One region of the Streptosporangium sp. NPDC048047 genome, then DNA from elsewhere that is predicted to be linked to it. Evidence: riboswitches for the same ligand, from Rfam matches in the RefSeq annotation. Region 1 holds a riboswitch; the other holds the start of a gene.

Region 1 (7,583 bases):
GAGCCCCTGATGTGGACCGAACGGGCGCCGCGCGAATGGGTGGACTGGTGGGCGGTCAACCCCCGGCCGGACGGTTCCGCCCCGCGCTGGGGGCCGACCAACGACAACGTCGAGGAGATGCTGGAGCAGGTGGCCGAGGGCGCCGCCGTCTGCTTCGCCCCGTCGAGCATGGCCCGCTACTACGCCCGCCCCGACCTCGCCTGGGTGCCCCTCACCGACGTCGAGCCGCTGCGGGTGGCCCTGGCCTGGCCCAGGGGTGCGGACGACCCGCTGGTGCGCGGATTCGCCGACGTGGTCCGCGAGCTCGCGGAGCCCGCGACGGCCCCTCGGCCCTCCCCGCGAGGGCCGTGAACGCGGTGTTTTTCGGCCGTGCTGGGGGGAGAACTGTCCTCCCGCCGCCTGACAGGCCAAAATTGGTCCGTGGTCAGGATCGGATCGACAGGGATGAGCGATTGCGAGCGGGAGCAACTTCCGCCGTTGCTGGGCCAGCTGTTCGCCGGCGGCGGTGAGGGGCGGGCGCTCTCGGTCGAGCTGCCTCCAGGCGACGTGGTGTGGCCCGACCCCGGCTACTCCCAGCTGATGGTCGGTTATCGTCCGGCGTTCTGGCTCAGTGACGAGCCGGTCTCCGCCGGGCTGTGGTCCGGCCTGCGGGCCGAGCACCCGCGCTCGGGCCTGTGGCCGTTGCTGCTGGAGGACTCCGTCCAGCCGTGGTCGTCCGGGCAGATCGCCCCGGACACGGTGGAGGAGATCGACAACTATCACACCGCCGCCTTCATGGCGGAGGTCTGGGCCGACTGGACCGAGAGGGCGGACGCCGAGCAGCTGGAGCTGCTGGCCCCGTTCGGCGCGCGGTGCCCGGGTCCGGCCCCCGCGGGCAGGCTCGCCACCGACCCCGACGTGGTCGCCGACTGGTACGCCGGGCTGGTCGCCGAGCGCAGGACCCCCCTGGGCCTGGTGGCCGTCGACCGGGGGGCCGACGCGCTGGCCGTCATGGGGTGGCAGGGCGCGCTGAACCACAACGAGTGGATGGTCCCGCTGGCCGCCGTGGTGCGGAGCTGGGAGGAGCGGTTCGGGGCGCGGCTGGTGGGCGTGGGTTTCAACACCCTCGACCTGAGCGTCGCGGCGCCCCCCACGACGGCGGAGCACGCCCTGCACGTCGCGGCGGAGCACTGGACGTTCTGCCCGGACAGCGTCGTCTACAGCGCCGGCACGCTCGCCGGCTACGCCGAGCAGATCATGGGCAGGAACGCCTGGTCGTTCTGGTGGGACTGACCGGGGCGGGCGGCCGTTTCCCGGGGTTCCGGGCGGGACCGCGGGCCGCGGGAAATGGCGGCGGTGAATCACCCGTATGTAATTCGCCGCGGCGTGTACGCCCTGGTCGGCGCCGGTTCAGGGGCCGATGAACCGGATCATGTGCCCTTTCTTGGCCATAGAAGGTAGATCTTCTGGTCATTCCATGGGTTCTGCTTTGCTTTGTCTGATTTGCCCGGTAGTGTCCTAGTCATCGGCAGGTGACCTGCACCCTCATCCGAGGGGGCGACCGGGCCGACGTCGAATCCCGAAGCCGTCATGGTATGGGAGCCGGGGACCCACCTTCCGGGGTGAATCCGCCGCGAACGCGGTGGTAGGGCACTCCACCGCCCGAACCCGTCAGCTAACCCGGTAGACGAGATGGAGAGGAGATCCCTCAGTGGGAGACCGCGCCACCTTCGTACCGGTATGCAGCATTTCGCTGCCGGTCCTCTGAGACTTTCACATCCCCTGGGTTCTTCCGCCGCGATCGGTCGCGGCATCCCCCAGCGCTCCGTGTAGCGCCACCTGATCCACCCCTGCGCCTCTTCTTCCCTGTGAGCGCGACCCCGCCGATGCCTCCCTTCACGCATGGCGTCCGGCTGCCCCGTTCCCTCGCGAAAGAGTTCGTTTCCTCATGCCTTCCCTGGATCCCCGCACGTCCGCCCGCAAGACCCGCTACGCCGTCGCCGGCCTCGTCGGCGCCGGGCTCCTCGCCTCCGCCGCCGCCGTCTCGGCCCTCCCCTCGGCCGACCGGGACGCGCCCGCCGCCTCGGCGGCCGGCACCGGGGTCACCGCGGTGAGCGAGCCGGTCGCGGCCGCGGTCCCCGAGGCCGCCCCCGCCCAGGCCGCCGCGCCGAAGGCCGCCGCCGCTCCCGAGCAGGCCGCCGCGCCGGAGCAGGCCGCCCCCGCCAAGCCGCAGAAGGTCACCAAGACCGTCATGCTGAAGGGCCAGACCAAGGCCTCCTACTTCTGGGACGACTCCTCCGGCCGCGCCGGTGACACCGGCCTCCCCGCCAGTGGCAAGCCGATGCAGAAGGGCATGATCGCCAGCCCGAGCTGGCCGCTGTTCACCGAGGGCTACGTCATCTACAAGGGCAAGAAGGCCAAGTTCTTCGTCGGCGACCGCGGCCCCGGTGTCCCCTCCAGCAGCGGCGTCATGATCGACCTCGACGCCAAGACCTTCGCCGACCTGACCGGCGGCACGTTCAACCCCGGCACCCTCGGCGTGGACGGCAACGGCGGCATGGGCCACATCAAGGTCGACTACGTCATCACCAAGTGGGGCGACGGTCCGGGCAAGAAGAACGACCCGGTCCCCTTCTCCACCGGTGCCTGGGGCAAGCGGGACGGCGACCCGGCCAAGCCGGTCCAGATCACCGTCAAGCCGTAACCGGCCGGAACGGCGCCGCCGCACCATCACGGCGGCGCCGCCGGACCGTCACGACGCCGCCCCGCGCCAGTGCGGCACCATCGGGCCGTGACGGCTCACCGGGTCATAAAGGTTCCACCGGGCCGTGACGGCTCGGTCAGGCCGTGACGGCCGGAGGCGAAGAGCTTCACCTCAGACTTTCCTGGACACGGGAGCGGACGCCGGCGCAGGGCGTCCGCTCCTGCTTTTCGCTCTCCGGCCCTTCGGTGCGGGGATGCCTTGCCCCGACCTGGGCAGAATGACATTCTGTTCCGGGTTACCGGTCCGTCATCTCCAGGCGGCGGGAGCCGTCCGGGCGGCCACCCGGCCCGCCCGCGGACGGATGGGGGAGAGGGAGCGACATGACGACGCGCGTCCGGGCCAACGGCATCGAGATCGCCTATGAGACCTTCGGGTCTCCCGGCGACCGGCCGCTTCTGCTGATCATGGGCCTCGGCGCCCAGATGATCCACTGGGACGAGGAGTTCTGCGAGCTGCTCGCCGGCCGCGGGCACCACGTGGTGCGGTTCGACAACCGCGACGCCGGCGAGTCCACCCACCTGAACGACGCCGGGGCGCCCGCCCTCGGCGGCGGCCGGGCCCCCTACCTGCTCGACGACATGGTCGACGACGCCGCCGGGCTGCTCGACGCGCTCGGCTGGGAGTCGGCCCACGTGGTCGGCGCCTCGATGGGCGGCATGATCGCCCAGGCGATGGCGATCGGCCATCCGCGCCGGGTGCGGAGCCTCACCTCGATCATGTCCACCCCCGGCCACGCGGTCGCCCCGCCCACCGAGGCGGCGATGGCGGTGCTCATGGCGCCGCCGCCGCCCGACCGCGAGGCCGCGATCCGTCAGGCGCTGAGCACCTGGGAGATCCTCGGATCCCCCGGATACCGGATGGACCGCGAGCGCGTCGCCCAGATCACCGAACTCAGCTACGACCGCGGCCTCGACCCGGCCGGGACCGCCCGGCAGCTCGCCGCGATCCTGGCCTCGGGCGACCGTACGGCGCTGCTCGGGAAGATCACCGTACCCACCCTCGTACTGCACGGCGAGGCCGACCAGCTCATCCCGGTGGCCGGGGGGATCGCCACGGCGGACGCGATCCCCGGCGCCAGGCTGGTCACCTTCCCCGGCATGGGCCACGACCTGCCGCGCCTGCTCTGGCCGGCCTTCGCCGACGCGATCGGTGAGCTCACCGCCTCCGCCGAGCGGTGAGCTCCGGTACGGCCCGCGCTCCCGGTGCGCGGAGCCGTACCGGAGGATCAGACCTCGAGTCTCTCCTCGATCATCCGCAGGGTGTGCCGGGCCAGCGCCAGGTTGCCCCGGTTGCGGTCCAGCGCCAGGTACAGGAAGAGACCCTTGCCGCTCCGGCCGGTGACCGGGCGGATGATGTGGTACTGCGCGCTGAGCGTGATGAGGATGTCCTCGATGGTGTCCTTGAGGCCGAGGGAGTCCATCGTCCGCAGCTTGGCCTTGACGACCTCGGTGTTGCCCGCCGCGGCCACCTGGAGGTCCAGGTCCTTGGAGCCGCCGAGCGCGCCCAGCGCCATGCCGCTGTTGTAGTCGACGACGACCGCGCCGACCGCGCCGTCGATGCCCATCATTTCCTTGAGAGAGATATCCATGTTGCCCATGTCTGACTCCGATCAGTGGGGTGTCGATGTGCGGGACGTGAGGGCGGCCATTCTCACCGCCGTCTTGCGGCCCTCCAGGCGCAGCAGCCCGAGGTTGGTCCCGGGCCGGGCGAGCACCGTGAGGACGATCGTGGGGCCGGCGGCGTAGAAGGCCGCGTAGCCGTTGTCACCGGAGATCAGCGTCTCCTCGAAGGAGCCCTTGTCGGCCATGGCCGTCAGCCGGCTGCTGAGCGCGAGCACCGCGGAGGACAGCGCGCCGATCTGCTCGGTCTCACCTCGCAGGTCGCTCGCCAGCGTCAGGCCGTCCACGCTGCAGGCGATGCTTCCGTTCACCTCCGGCACGCGCTCGCGCAGCAGCGCCATCTCCTCGTGCAACCGGTCGCGCAGCAGGGCCAGCTCCCGCCGGGCCCGCTCGCGGCGCGACACCCCCTCCCCGTCCGGCGCGGAAGGGGCCTGCGCGGGGGACGCCGGTACGGTGCCCGGCGTGCCCGGCGTGCCCGGCGTGTCCGCTCCGGACGGTCCGGACGGTCCGGACGCTCCGGCGGCGGGTCCGGGAGACTCGGCGCCGGACTCGCGGAACGGCACGACGTCCCGGTCGCGGGACGCGGCGGGATCCGGGTACGGCCGGTCGCGCGTCGGCAGCGTCGCCTGCGGTTCCCGGTCACGCGCCTCCACCGGCGGTCTCCTTCCGATCAGCTTCAACGTCCGCAACCTCAGCGGCATCGGGACGAGCTCATGTCAGTGCCTCCAGTGCGTTCCTCAGCCGGATGAGCAGGTTCACGTCGGCGGGGTCCCCGGTCGCCGCGGGGAGCCACCGCGCGGACGCGGTGCCCCCCGCGGCGCCGTCCCGGGGTTCCCCGCCCGCCCGGGGCTCCCCGGTGGTCTTCGGGCGCCGCGGCAGCGCCGGCGGGGCCGACGGCGTCTGCGGCGTCTGCGGCGTCTGCGGGGGTGACGGCGCCTGTGAAGCCCGCGGCGTCTGCGGGGGTGACGGCGCCTGCGGGATCCGGGACGCCGGTGCCCCCGTCCCGGAGACGGGCGCGACCCCGGGCCGTTCGCCCGGTTCCGGGACGCGGAGCAGCCCCGCCGCGGCCAGCCGCCGTACGGCGAGCAGCACCGAGTAGGCGGGCCGGCCGAGTCTGCGCGCCAGTTCCGCGGGGGTGGCGGCGGAGTCGGCCGCGACCAGGACCTCCCACTGCAGTGAGGTCAGCACCACCCGCTGGGCGGGGATGCGGGCCAAGGGGACGACCGGGAGCGTGTCCAGCTCGCCGGACGGCCAGGCACGGTCCAACTGGGCCCTCCTCCGCTCGCACTCCCGGGACAGCCCGGCGACGTCGAAGTACCACTGGGGTCCGAGCCAGTGCCGGTCCCCGGAACGGAACCCCTTCCGGTGCGCGGCCGAGCCGGACAGGAAGTACGCGGCGTCGAGCACCGCGCTCAGCACGCAGAACTCCAGCTCGCCGCGGGTCAGCACGCCCTGCCCGACCAGCCGTTCACCGCCCGGCCGGTCCTCGGTGGCCGCCTGCCTGGCCTGCCGTACGGCCTGCGCCGGGATCCTGTCGCCCGCGGTCAGCAGGTCCTCCAGCCTCGGGACGGCCGGGGTCTCGGCGTAGGTCACCCGGCCGTCGGTCAGGTAGACCGTCCCCGCCTCGTCCAGGCGCAGTGCGCCGGTGACGCGGTCCTCGGCCAGGTCGCTGAGAACGCTCTCCATCGTCGGCATGGCGTCACGTCGTGACGAGTCGGCCGGAAATGGACCGCAGGCGGTGGCGGGCGAGAGCGAGATTCGAGCGTTCAGGGTCAAGGCGGACATAAATCACCAGCGGGCCGTCGAAGGCCGTTTCCATCGGCCGGAGTAAATGATGTCCGTTATCCGCGGTTACGATCATGTCGTTTATTCGGATCGTTCCGCCGGGTGAATTCAGGGCGAGGCCGTCCATCGCGGCCCGCAGGGTCTCGCTCAGCGCGGCGGCCGCCCCGTCGACGTCCTCGTCGCGGCCGCCGCCCACCGCCACCGCCATCCCGCTGGTCTGGTCGATCAGCAGCGCGTCCAGCGCGCCGGGGATGGCCATGGCCTCCGTCACACAGTCTTCGATTCCGAGCACGGGATCTCCCTCGCCGACGACTCCAAGACGTCGCCCGGTCAGCGTAGGGACATTCCTGAGGAAGGAAGCTTTCTATGTGAAAGATAGATATGTCAGGAGGTGATATTTCCCATCCGAGGATAAGGATGTTCATCCCTAGGGGGGAAACATCATCCACCCCGGCTCATTCATCGGAGATGAGCGCCTCCTCATCCGGCTTGTGAACGAGAACGTGCTTCACGTACGACTCCACCGCGGCGGTCAGCCCGACGTCGCCGCCGGCCTCCTCCGACAGGAACCAGCGGTGGTCCAGCACCTCGTGGAAGAACTGGGCCGGCTCCAGCTTGCCGCGCAGCTCCCCGGGGACCGCGTCCACCGTCGGCAGGAAGACCTCCGCGAGCCAGCGGTGCGCCACGATCGCCTCGTCCTCGTGGCGCAGGCCGTGCGACACACGGAAGGAGTCGAGATCGTTGAGCAGCCGCCTGGCCTGGTTCTCCTCCACGTCCAGGCCGGTCAGGCGCAGGAGCCGGCGCTGGTGGTGGCCGGCGTCCACGACCTTGGGACGGACGATCAGCCGCCCGGTGCCCGCCTTGCGGCGGACCATCATCTCGGCGACGTCGAAGCCCAGGGAGTTCAGCCGGCGGATGCGCTGGTCGATGACGTGCCAGTCCACCTCCTCGATGATGGCGTCGGAGGTGAGCTCGTCCCACAGGCCGTGGTAGCGGTCGCGGGCCGAGCCGGCGACCTCCTCGGGGTCGATGGAGGGGTGCAGCAGGCCGCCCGCCTGGAGGTCCAGCATCTCCCCGAAGATGTTGACGTGCGCCACGTCGATGTCGTACAGGCGCTGCCCCTCGCTGATCATCGGGTGCAGCTCGCCGGTCTCGGCGTCCACCAGGTAGGCGGCGAACGAGCCCGCGTCCCGGCGGAACAGCACGTTCGACAGCGAGCAGTCGCCCCAGTAGAACCCGGTCAGGTGCAGCCGCACGAGCAGTACGGCGAGCGCGTCCAGCAGCCGGTTGAGCGTCTCGGGCCGGAGCGTGCCCGACATGACCGCGCGGTAGGGCAGCGAGAACTGCAGGTGACGGGTGATGAGCGCGGAGTCCAGCGGCTCCCCGTCCGGGCCGGTCCGCCCGGTGACCACGGCCACCGGCTCCACCGCCGGGGT
Region 2 (7,583 bases), on a different contig from region 1:
CGCGGTCTGCCTGGAGCACGGCATCGACCCGGTGACGCAGCCCATCCCGGTCGCGCCCGCCGCCCACTACGCCAGCGGCGGCGTCCGCGTCGACCTGCGCGGCCGTACCGGTGTGCCGGGCCTGTACGCCTGCGGCGAGGTGGCCTGCACCGGCGTGCACGGCGCCAACCGGCTGGCCTCCAACTCGCTCCTCGAAGGGCTGGTCTTCGCCGAGCGGATCGCCGCCGACATCCACACCGTACGGCCGGCGCCCGGCGACTCCGTCCCCCTGCCCGTGCCCGTGCCCGTGCCCGACGGGCGGCCGGCCGGCCTCGCCGACCCCCGGACCCGCCCCCGGATCCAGGCGCACATGAGCCGGGGCGCGGGCGTGCTGCGCGGCGAGGAGTCGCTGGCCGAGGTCGCCAAGGCCCTGCTGGGCGCGCGGTGGACCCCGGTGGCGGTCGAGCCGTGCACCGAGTCGTGGGAGGCCACGAACCTGCTGACCGTCGCGTCGGCACTGGTCGCGGCGGCCCGCAACCGGGAGGAGACCCGCGGCTCGCACTGGCGCGAGGACTTCCCCGACCGGAATGATGCCTGGTGGCTGGGCCACCTGGACCTGACCCTGACATCGGAGGGAATCACGATGACGTACGTGCCCCACGAGCGGCGCACGACCGGGCTGCCGCCGCGGGCGGCGGCCGAACTCACCGAGGCGGGCCTCGACCCCGCCGGGGTGGAGGCGGTCGTGGAGGCCGCGCTGCGGGAGGACCTCCAGGAGGCCGGCGACGTCACCAGCGCCGCCACCATCCCCGCCGGCCGTACCGACACCGCCGACGTGGTGGCCCGCGCGGACGGGGTGGTCTGCGGGCTGGCCCTCGCCGAGGCCGTCTTCTCCCGCGTCGGCGGGGACGGCGTCGTGGTCGAGCGCCGCGTCAAGGACGGCGAGCGGGTCTCCCGCGGCGACGTCCTGATGACGGTCACCGGCGCCACCCGCGACCTGCTGACCGCCGAGCGGACCGCCCTCAACCTGCTCACCCACCTGTCCGGCGTCGCGACCCTCACCGGCCGCTGGACCGAGGCCGTGGCGGGCACCGGCGCGCGGATCAGGGACAGCCGCAAGACGCTGCCCGGCCTGCGGGCCCTTGAGAAGTACGCCGTCCGCTGCGGCGGCGGGGTCAACCACCGCATGTCGCTTTCGGACGCCGCCCTGATCAAGGACAATCACGTCGTGGCCGCCGGCGGGGTGGCGGAGGCGTTCCGGGCCGTCCGCGACGCGTACCCCGGGTTGCCGATCGAGGTCGAGGTCGACCGGATCGACCAGATCGAGCCGGTGCTCGCGGAAGGAGCCGAGGAGATCCTGTTGGACAATTTCAGCGTGGAAGACCTGGCGCGGGCCGTACGGCTGGTGGGCGGCAGGGCACGACTGGAGTCCAGCGGAGGGCTGACCTTGGATTCGGCGCGTGAGGTGGCCGCGACCGGCGTCGACTATCTCGCCGTGGGCGCGCTCACCCACTCGGCGCCCGCGCTGGACATCGCCATGGACCTTCGAGGGAACTGATACTGATGCTGCTCGCCATCGACGTCGGCAACACCCACACCGTTCTCGGCCTGTTCGAGGGCGAGGAGGTCATCGAGCACTGGCGCATCGCCACCGACGCCCGGCGCACGGCCGACGAGATAGCCGTGGTGCTGCAGGGCCTGCTCGGCCAGTCACCGCTGCTCAAGGGCACCGACGTCAATGGCATCGTCATCTGCTCCACGGTGCCGTCGGTGCTCAACGAGATGCGGGAGATGTGCCGCCGCTACTACGGCGACGTCAACGCCGTGATCGTCGAGCCCGGCGTCCGCACCGGCGTGCCGGTCCGGATGGACAACCCCAAGGAGGTCGGCAGCGACCGCATCGTCAACGCGCTCGCCGCCATCAACCTGTACGGCGGGCCCTGCGTGATCGTCGACTTCGGCACCGCGACCTCCTTCGACGCCGTCTCCGCCAAGGGCGAGTACGTCGGCGCGGTCACCGCTCCCGGCATCGAGATCTCGGTGGACGCCCTGGCGGCGGCCGGCGCGCAGCTGCACAAGGTGGAGCTGGTCCGGCCGCGTTCGGTGATCGCCAAGAACACCGTCGAGGCGCTCCAGGCCGGCATCATCTACGGCTTCGCCGGCCAGGTGGACGGGATCGTCGAGCGGATGGCGGCCGAGCTGGCCGACGACCCCGACGACGTCACGGTCGTCGCCACCGGCAGCGCGGCGCAGCTCGTGGTGGGGGAGGCCCGCTCGATCGACGTCCACGAGCCGTGGCTCACTTTGATCGGGCTCAGGCTGATCTATAACAGAAACGTTCCGTAGCCGGACATCGGTACCCTTGGCTCTGTGACCGCTGACCTGACGAACCCGGCCGACGATCTGCCCGAGCAGATGCGTGTGCGCCGGGAGAAGCTCGATCGCCTCCGTGCCGAGGGTGTCGACCCCTACCCGGTGACCTTCCCGCGCACCGCGACCAACGCCGAGATCCGCGAGAAATACGCCGATCTCGCCGCTGACACCGCGACCGGCGACAAAGTGGGCGTCACCGGCCGCGTCATGTTGTCCCGGACCGGTGGCAAGCTCTGCTTCGCCACCATCCGCGACGGCTCGGCCGATCTCCAGGTCATGATCTCCCTGGACAGGGTCGGCGAGGAGTCCCTGGCCGCGTGGAAGCGCGACGTCGACCTCGGCGACCAGATCGGCATCGAGGGCGAGGTCATCACCTCCCGCCGGGGCGAGCTGTCCATCCTCGCCGACCGCTGGGCGATCACCTCCAAGTGCCTGCGCCCGCTGCCGGAGAAGCACGTCGGCCTGACCGACCCCGAGGCGCGGGTCCGCCAGCGCTACGTGGACCTCGTCGTCAACGACGAGGCCCGGAGGATGGCCTACACCCGCAGCGCCGTCGTGCGGGCGATCCGCGACTTCTGGCACGGCGAGGGCTACCTCGAGGTCGAGACGCCGATGCTGCAGCGCATCCACGGCGGCGCTTCGGCCCGGCCGTTCAGGACGCACATCAACGCCTACGACATGGAGCTCTACCTTCGCATCGCGATCGAGCTCTACCTCAAGCGGCTCGTGGTGGGCGGCATCGAGAAGGTCTTCGAGATCAACCGCAACTTCCGCAACGAGGGCGCGGACGCCACCCACAACCCCGAGTTCACGATGATGGAGGCCTACGGCACCTATCTCGACTACAACGGCATCGCCGACCTGACCCAGCGGATGATCCAGAACGCGGTCGTGGCCGCGCTCGGCCACTCCGTGGTGGTCCACGAGGGGCAGGAGATCGACCTGGGCCTGCCCGAGTGGCCGCGCGTCACCGTCTACGGATCGGTCTCGGAGGCGCTGGGCGAGGAGGTGACGACCGAGACGCCGCTGGAGCACGTGCGCAAGCTCGCCGACGCGCGCGACATCCGCTGGGACCCCAAGTGGGGCCAGGGCAAGCTCGTCCAGGAGCTCTTCGAGGAGCTGGTCGAGCACACGCTCATCCAGCCGACGTTCGTCATGGACTACCCGCTGGAGACCTCACCGCTGGCCCGGACGCACCGGGACAACCCGCTGCTCACCGAGAAGTGGGACCTCATCGGGTTCGGCACCGAGCTCGGCACCGGCTACTCGGAGCTGAGCGACCCGATCGAGCAGCGCCGCCGCCTCACCGAGCAGTCGCTGCTCGCCGCGGGCGGCGACCCCGAGGCCATGCAGCTCGACGAGGACTTCCTCACCGCCCTGGAGTACGGCATGCCGCCCACCGGCGGCGTGGGGGTCGGTGTGGACCGCCTCGTCATGGCCTTCACCGGCAAGAACATCCGCGACACCATTCTGTTCCCGCTGGTGAAGCCCACCGGCTGAGCGTCACCGGGCCCGCCCCGCGGGCCCGGTCCGCCAGGCCCTCCGGCCTCGCCCGACGAGCCCGCGGTCCCCGTGGATCGCGGGCTCGTTCCGTTCCTCCCGCTGAGCGGAGACGCCATTTCCCCGATGATCCGGGCGGCCGGCGATCGGCTCCTCGCGGAATGCCGGAAAGCCGGTTTCATCCGACGGCCATTGCCCGATGATTTTCTCGGTGCCGTCAGGGGCGTGGCCGGGGGCCGCGGTCGACGGGATGCGCGACGCCCGCCGGGCCGATCGTTTTCTGCGGGAAATGCGGCGGGCGCCGGCCGTACGGCTCGTCCCGGCGGAGGACCCGCGGTGGCCCACGGAACGGTCCACGGCATGGCCCCACGGTGCGGCTCCGGGGCGGATCACGGTGATGACCTCGGCTCATGTCGCGGGCAGGCTGCGGACAGACCGCGGACACGCCTGGCGCGGGCCCCGGGCGCGACGGCGGTCCGGCGGCGCGCCCTCCGGCTCGGCAGCCGCTTAATCACAATGGGCCCGACATATCATGAGTACTTCATGTAACGCCCACTCTGTCAATAGTGTGGGCCATCTCTATGAAGAGCAGAGCTTGACGACCTTTGAACGGGGCGTTTACCGTTCCTGACGGGCGACATCGATTCCAGCGTGCTCACGCCTGAGTCCCGTTGCGGGGGGAGTTGCTAGATGGCATATCCGGAAGTGGATTCCCGCCGCGGCGAAAGTCTTCCGGGCACTGAGGATATCGATCTCAGCGAGGAGGACCTCGTGCTCCTGGCCGAGCTGGCCAAGGGCGTCACCGTCGACAGGGTGGGCCGCCGCCTCGACATCAGCGGCCGGACGGTCCGGCGCAGGCTGCGCGGGATCTGTGACCGCATCGGCGTGGCCACCGCGATCGAGGCGGTGGCCTGGGCCGCCCGCCGCCGCCTGATCTGACGCCGTACACCCGGCCGGTCCGCCGTGCACCGGCCGACCGGTCGTGGTCCGCCCGGTCAGGCCGTGCACCCTGCTGGTCGTGTGTCCGTCCGGCCGGTTCGTGCATCCGGCCGGTCATACGCCCGTCGGGTCAGGCCGGGCACCCTGCTGATCGTGTGCCCGGGTCCGTCCGGTCCGGCCGTACGCCGGCCGGATTCAGTCGGCGACGCGCACGCCCCCGGCGAAGGGCCGGTTGCCCATGGGGGCGATGCGGACCACGTCACCGGTCTGCGGGGCGTGGATCATCAGGCCGGCGCCGAGGTAGATCCCGACGTGATGCAGGTCGCTGTAGAAGAAGACCAGGTCGCCGGGGCGCAGTTGGTCGCGGGAGACGTGGGTGCCGGCGGTCCACTGGTCACCGGTGTAGTGGGGCAGGCTGATGCCGACCTTCTGGTAGGCCCACAGGACCAGCCCCGAGCAGTCGAAGGAGTTGGGTCCCTCGGCGCCCCAGACGTACGGCTTGAGCTGCTGGGTGAGCGCCCAGCGCACCGCCTCGGCCGCCTTGCCCTGGCCCACGACCGGAACGGTGAGCCTGGTCGCCCGGCCCTGCATGCCCTGGGCGCGGTCGCGGACCTCCCGGTAGAGGTTGCCCTCCAGCTTGCCGACCAGGCGTTCGATCTTGGAACGCTTGTCGCCGAGCTCGCCCAGCAGCTTCTTGACCTCGGCGGACCGGGCGCTGGCGCTGGCCCGGGCCTGCTCGGCGACCTTGAGCGCCTGGGCGACCTGGGCGACCTCCTCGCTCTGCCGCTGCTGGAGGGCGTAGCTGGTGGCGGCCTGGTCGAGGAAGGTGTCGGGGTCGCTCGACTGGGTGAAGGCGAGCGTGGAGCCCAGGCCCCCCGACATGTAGGTGCTCTGCGCGAGGAGGGTCGCCTTGGTGCGCCGGGACTCCAGCTCCGTCTCACTGGTGGACAGGTTCTTCTTGGCCACCTCGGCGGCGCGCTGCGCCTGCTTGAGCTTCACGCGTGCGCCGTTGTACTGCTCGGCGAGCGTCTCGACCTCGACGTGGAGCTTCTCGACCTGCTTGGCGAGCTGCCGGAGGTCCGGTTTCGGGTCCGCACCGGCGGACGTCATGGGAGCGCCGACCGCGAGGAGGGTGAACGCGAGCCCGATGGAGGCCGTCCGGCCGGAAAGGCGACGGGAGACGCGCTCCCGCATCGGGACGGGTCCGGCTGGACGTCCACTGCCACGGCGCGGCGTGCGCTTCACCAACGGGCTCCTCTCTCGGCCGCCTGCCGGGTTAGCTGACGGGTTCGGGCCGGAGGCAGCCCTACCGAGCACGCCGGTGACGGCTCGGATTCACCCCTGGGGACGCGTGGAGGGTGGGTCCCCGGCTCCCCGGGTCCGGGGATTCGGCGGGTCAGCTTTTCGGGGAAGCTGACATCGAGCACGGACATTAGTGCAATTGGAGGTTCATGCTCAACCAGAACCACAAAGTCGGTAGAGCTTTCACAACCGGAAAGTCACAGGCAGATCACATACTTTCATGATCCTCATGCCTGTCAACCTGGATCCATGTCGCTATGAGCGGCATACCGCCCATGTAGCCGCAGGCCCCGGTCCATGCCGAGGGCGAATGGCCGCCGTCACCGGGGTTTCCGGCCGGGCGCGACGGGGGTGACACCGGGAGCCGGGCGGTGCCGTTGTGACCGAAGTTACGGCTGGGCCGTAATGGGGGTGTGCCGAGGACGTACGCTGATCGGTCATGGAGCAGGTTGCGGAACCCTCCCCGGCGGCGGACGCCCTGACGGACGGGACCGGGGCGACGACCGGGTCGGCGAGCGGGGTCACGGCCGGGGCCACGGCGGGAGCCACAGCCGGGACCACCGGCGGGGTCACGGGCGAGGTCACGGTCCGGCGCGCCCGCACGCCGGACGTGCGGGCGATCCGGCGGCTGGTCGACACCTACGGCGGCGCCGGGCCGCGACTGCTGGAGAAGGCCACGGTCACCCTGTACGAGGACGTCCAGGAGTTCTGGGTGGCCGAGCGGGACGGGGCCGTCATGGGCTGCGGGGCGCTGCACGTCCTGTGGGAGGACCTCGCCGAGATCCGCACCGTCGCCGTCGATCCGGCGTGCCGGGGCCAGGGCATCGGCCACATGATCGTCTCGGCGCTGATCCGCACGGCCGGCGAACTCGGCCTGCGCAGGGTCTTCTGCCTCACCTTCGAGGTCGACTTCTTCGCGCGCCACGGCTTCCGGCGGATCCAGGGCACGCCCGTCTCGCCCGAGGTCTACGCCGAGTTGCTCGCCTCCTACGACGAGGGCGTCGCCGAATTCCTCGACCTGGAGCACGTGAAGCCGAACACCCTGGGGAACACGCGGATGCTGCTTCATCTGCCGCCCCAGGTCAGGCGCGATGACCGCAGTTGTGACTGTGACAAAAGGTGACTCTCGGACGACTATCTCGATACCTTGTGCTGCAACGTGCATGTGAGTCTCGAATGCGCCGCATGCGTAGTCGAAGTGAGGTGACGCGGTGACCAACGGACAGCCGCCGTATCCGCAGGATGATCCCGACCGCGATCGCACCCCGTCGGGACACTCCGGATACGGCTCGCACGACACGGGTCAGGGCCCCGGGGATCTCGACCCCGACGCGACGGTGGTGGGGTACCGGACGGACGGCACCGGACCCGGGCAGAACCAGCCCGGTTACGGCCAGCCCGGCGGTTACGGCCAGCAGGGCACGCAGCCGGGGTACGGTCAGCAGCCGTCCTACGACCAGGGTGCCTACGGTCAGCAGGGGGCGCAGCCG

Evidence for each region. A riboswitch is a leader RNA that binds a small molecule or an ion and turns the genes downstream of it on or off. The one in region 1 is predicted to bind cyclic di-AMP.
Region 2: another riboswitch for cyclic di-AMP. It lies ahead of AB0D67_RS13415 (NlpC/P60 family protein); the one in region 1 lies ahead of AB0D67_RS04855 (hypothetical protein).

What each region holds. Positions count from the first base shown of each region.
Region 1 is NZ_JBEZNH010000004.1:54,268-61,850, forward strand. Features, by position in the region: gene AB0D67_RS04845 (LysR family transcriptional regulator) at 1-351, shown strand, start outside; gene AB0D67_RS04850 (DUF4253 domain-containing protein) at 445-1,272, shown strand; cyclic di-AMP (ydaO/yuaA leader) riboswitch at 1,540-1,684, shown strand; gene AB0D67_RS04855 (hypothetical protein) at 1,928-2,683, shown strand; gene AB0D67_RS04860 (alpha/beta fold hydrolase) at 3,064-3,921, shown strand; gene AB0D67_RS04865 (hypothetical protein) at 3,969-4,340, opposite strand; gene AB0D67_RS04870 (roadblock/LC7 domain-containing protein) at 4,353-5,015, opposite strand; gene AB0D67_RS04875 (hypothetical protein) at 5,074-6,057, opposite strand; gene AB0D67_RS04880 (roadblock/LC7 domain-containing protein) at 6,062-6,439, opposite strand; gene AB0D67_RS04885 (DUF4032 domain-containing protein) at 6,603-7,583, opposite strand, start outside.
Region 2 is NZ_JBEZNH010000012.1:60,327-67,909, forward strand. Features, by position in the region: gene AB0D67_RS13395 (L-aspartate oxidase) at 1-1,537, shown strand, start outside; gene AB0D67_RS13400 (type III pantothenate kinase) at 1,543-2,325, shown strand; gene lysX (bifunctional lysylphosphatidylglycerol synthetase/lysine--tRNA ligase LysX) at 2,350-3,852, shown strand; gene AB0D67_RS13410 (LuxR C-terminal-related transcriptional regulator) at 4,543-4,791, shown strand; gene AB0D67_RS13415 (NlpC/P60 family protein) at 4,987-6,036, opposite strand; cyclic di-AMP (ydaO/yuaA leader) riboswitch at 6,042-6,195, opposite strand; gene AB0D67_RS13420 (amino-acid N-acetyltransferase) at 6,533-7,216, shown strand; partial or broken gene AB0D67_RS13425 (hypothetical protein) at 7,305-7,583, shown strand, end outside.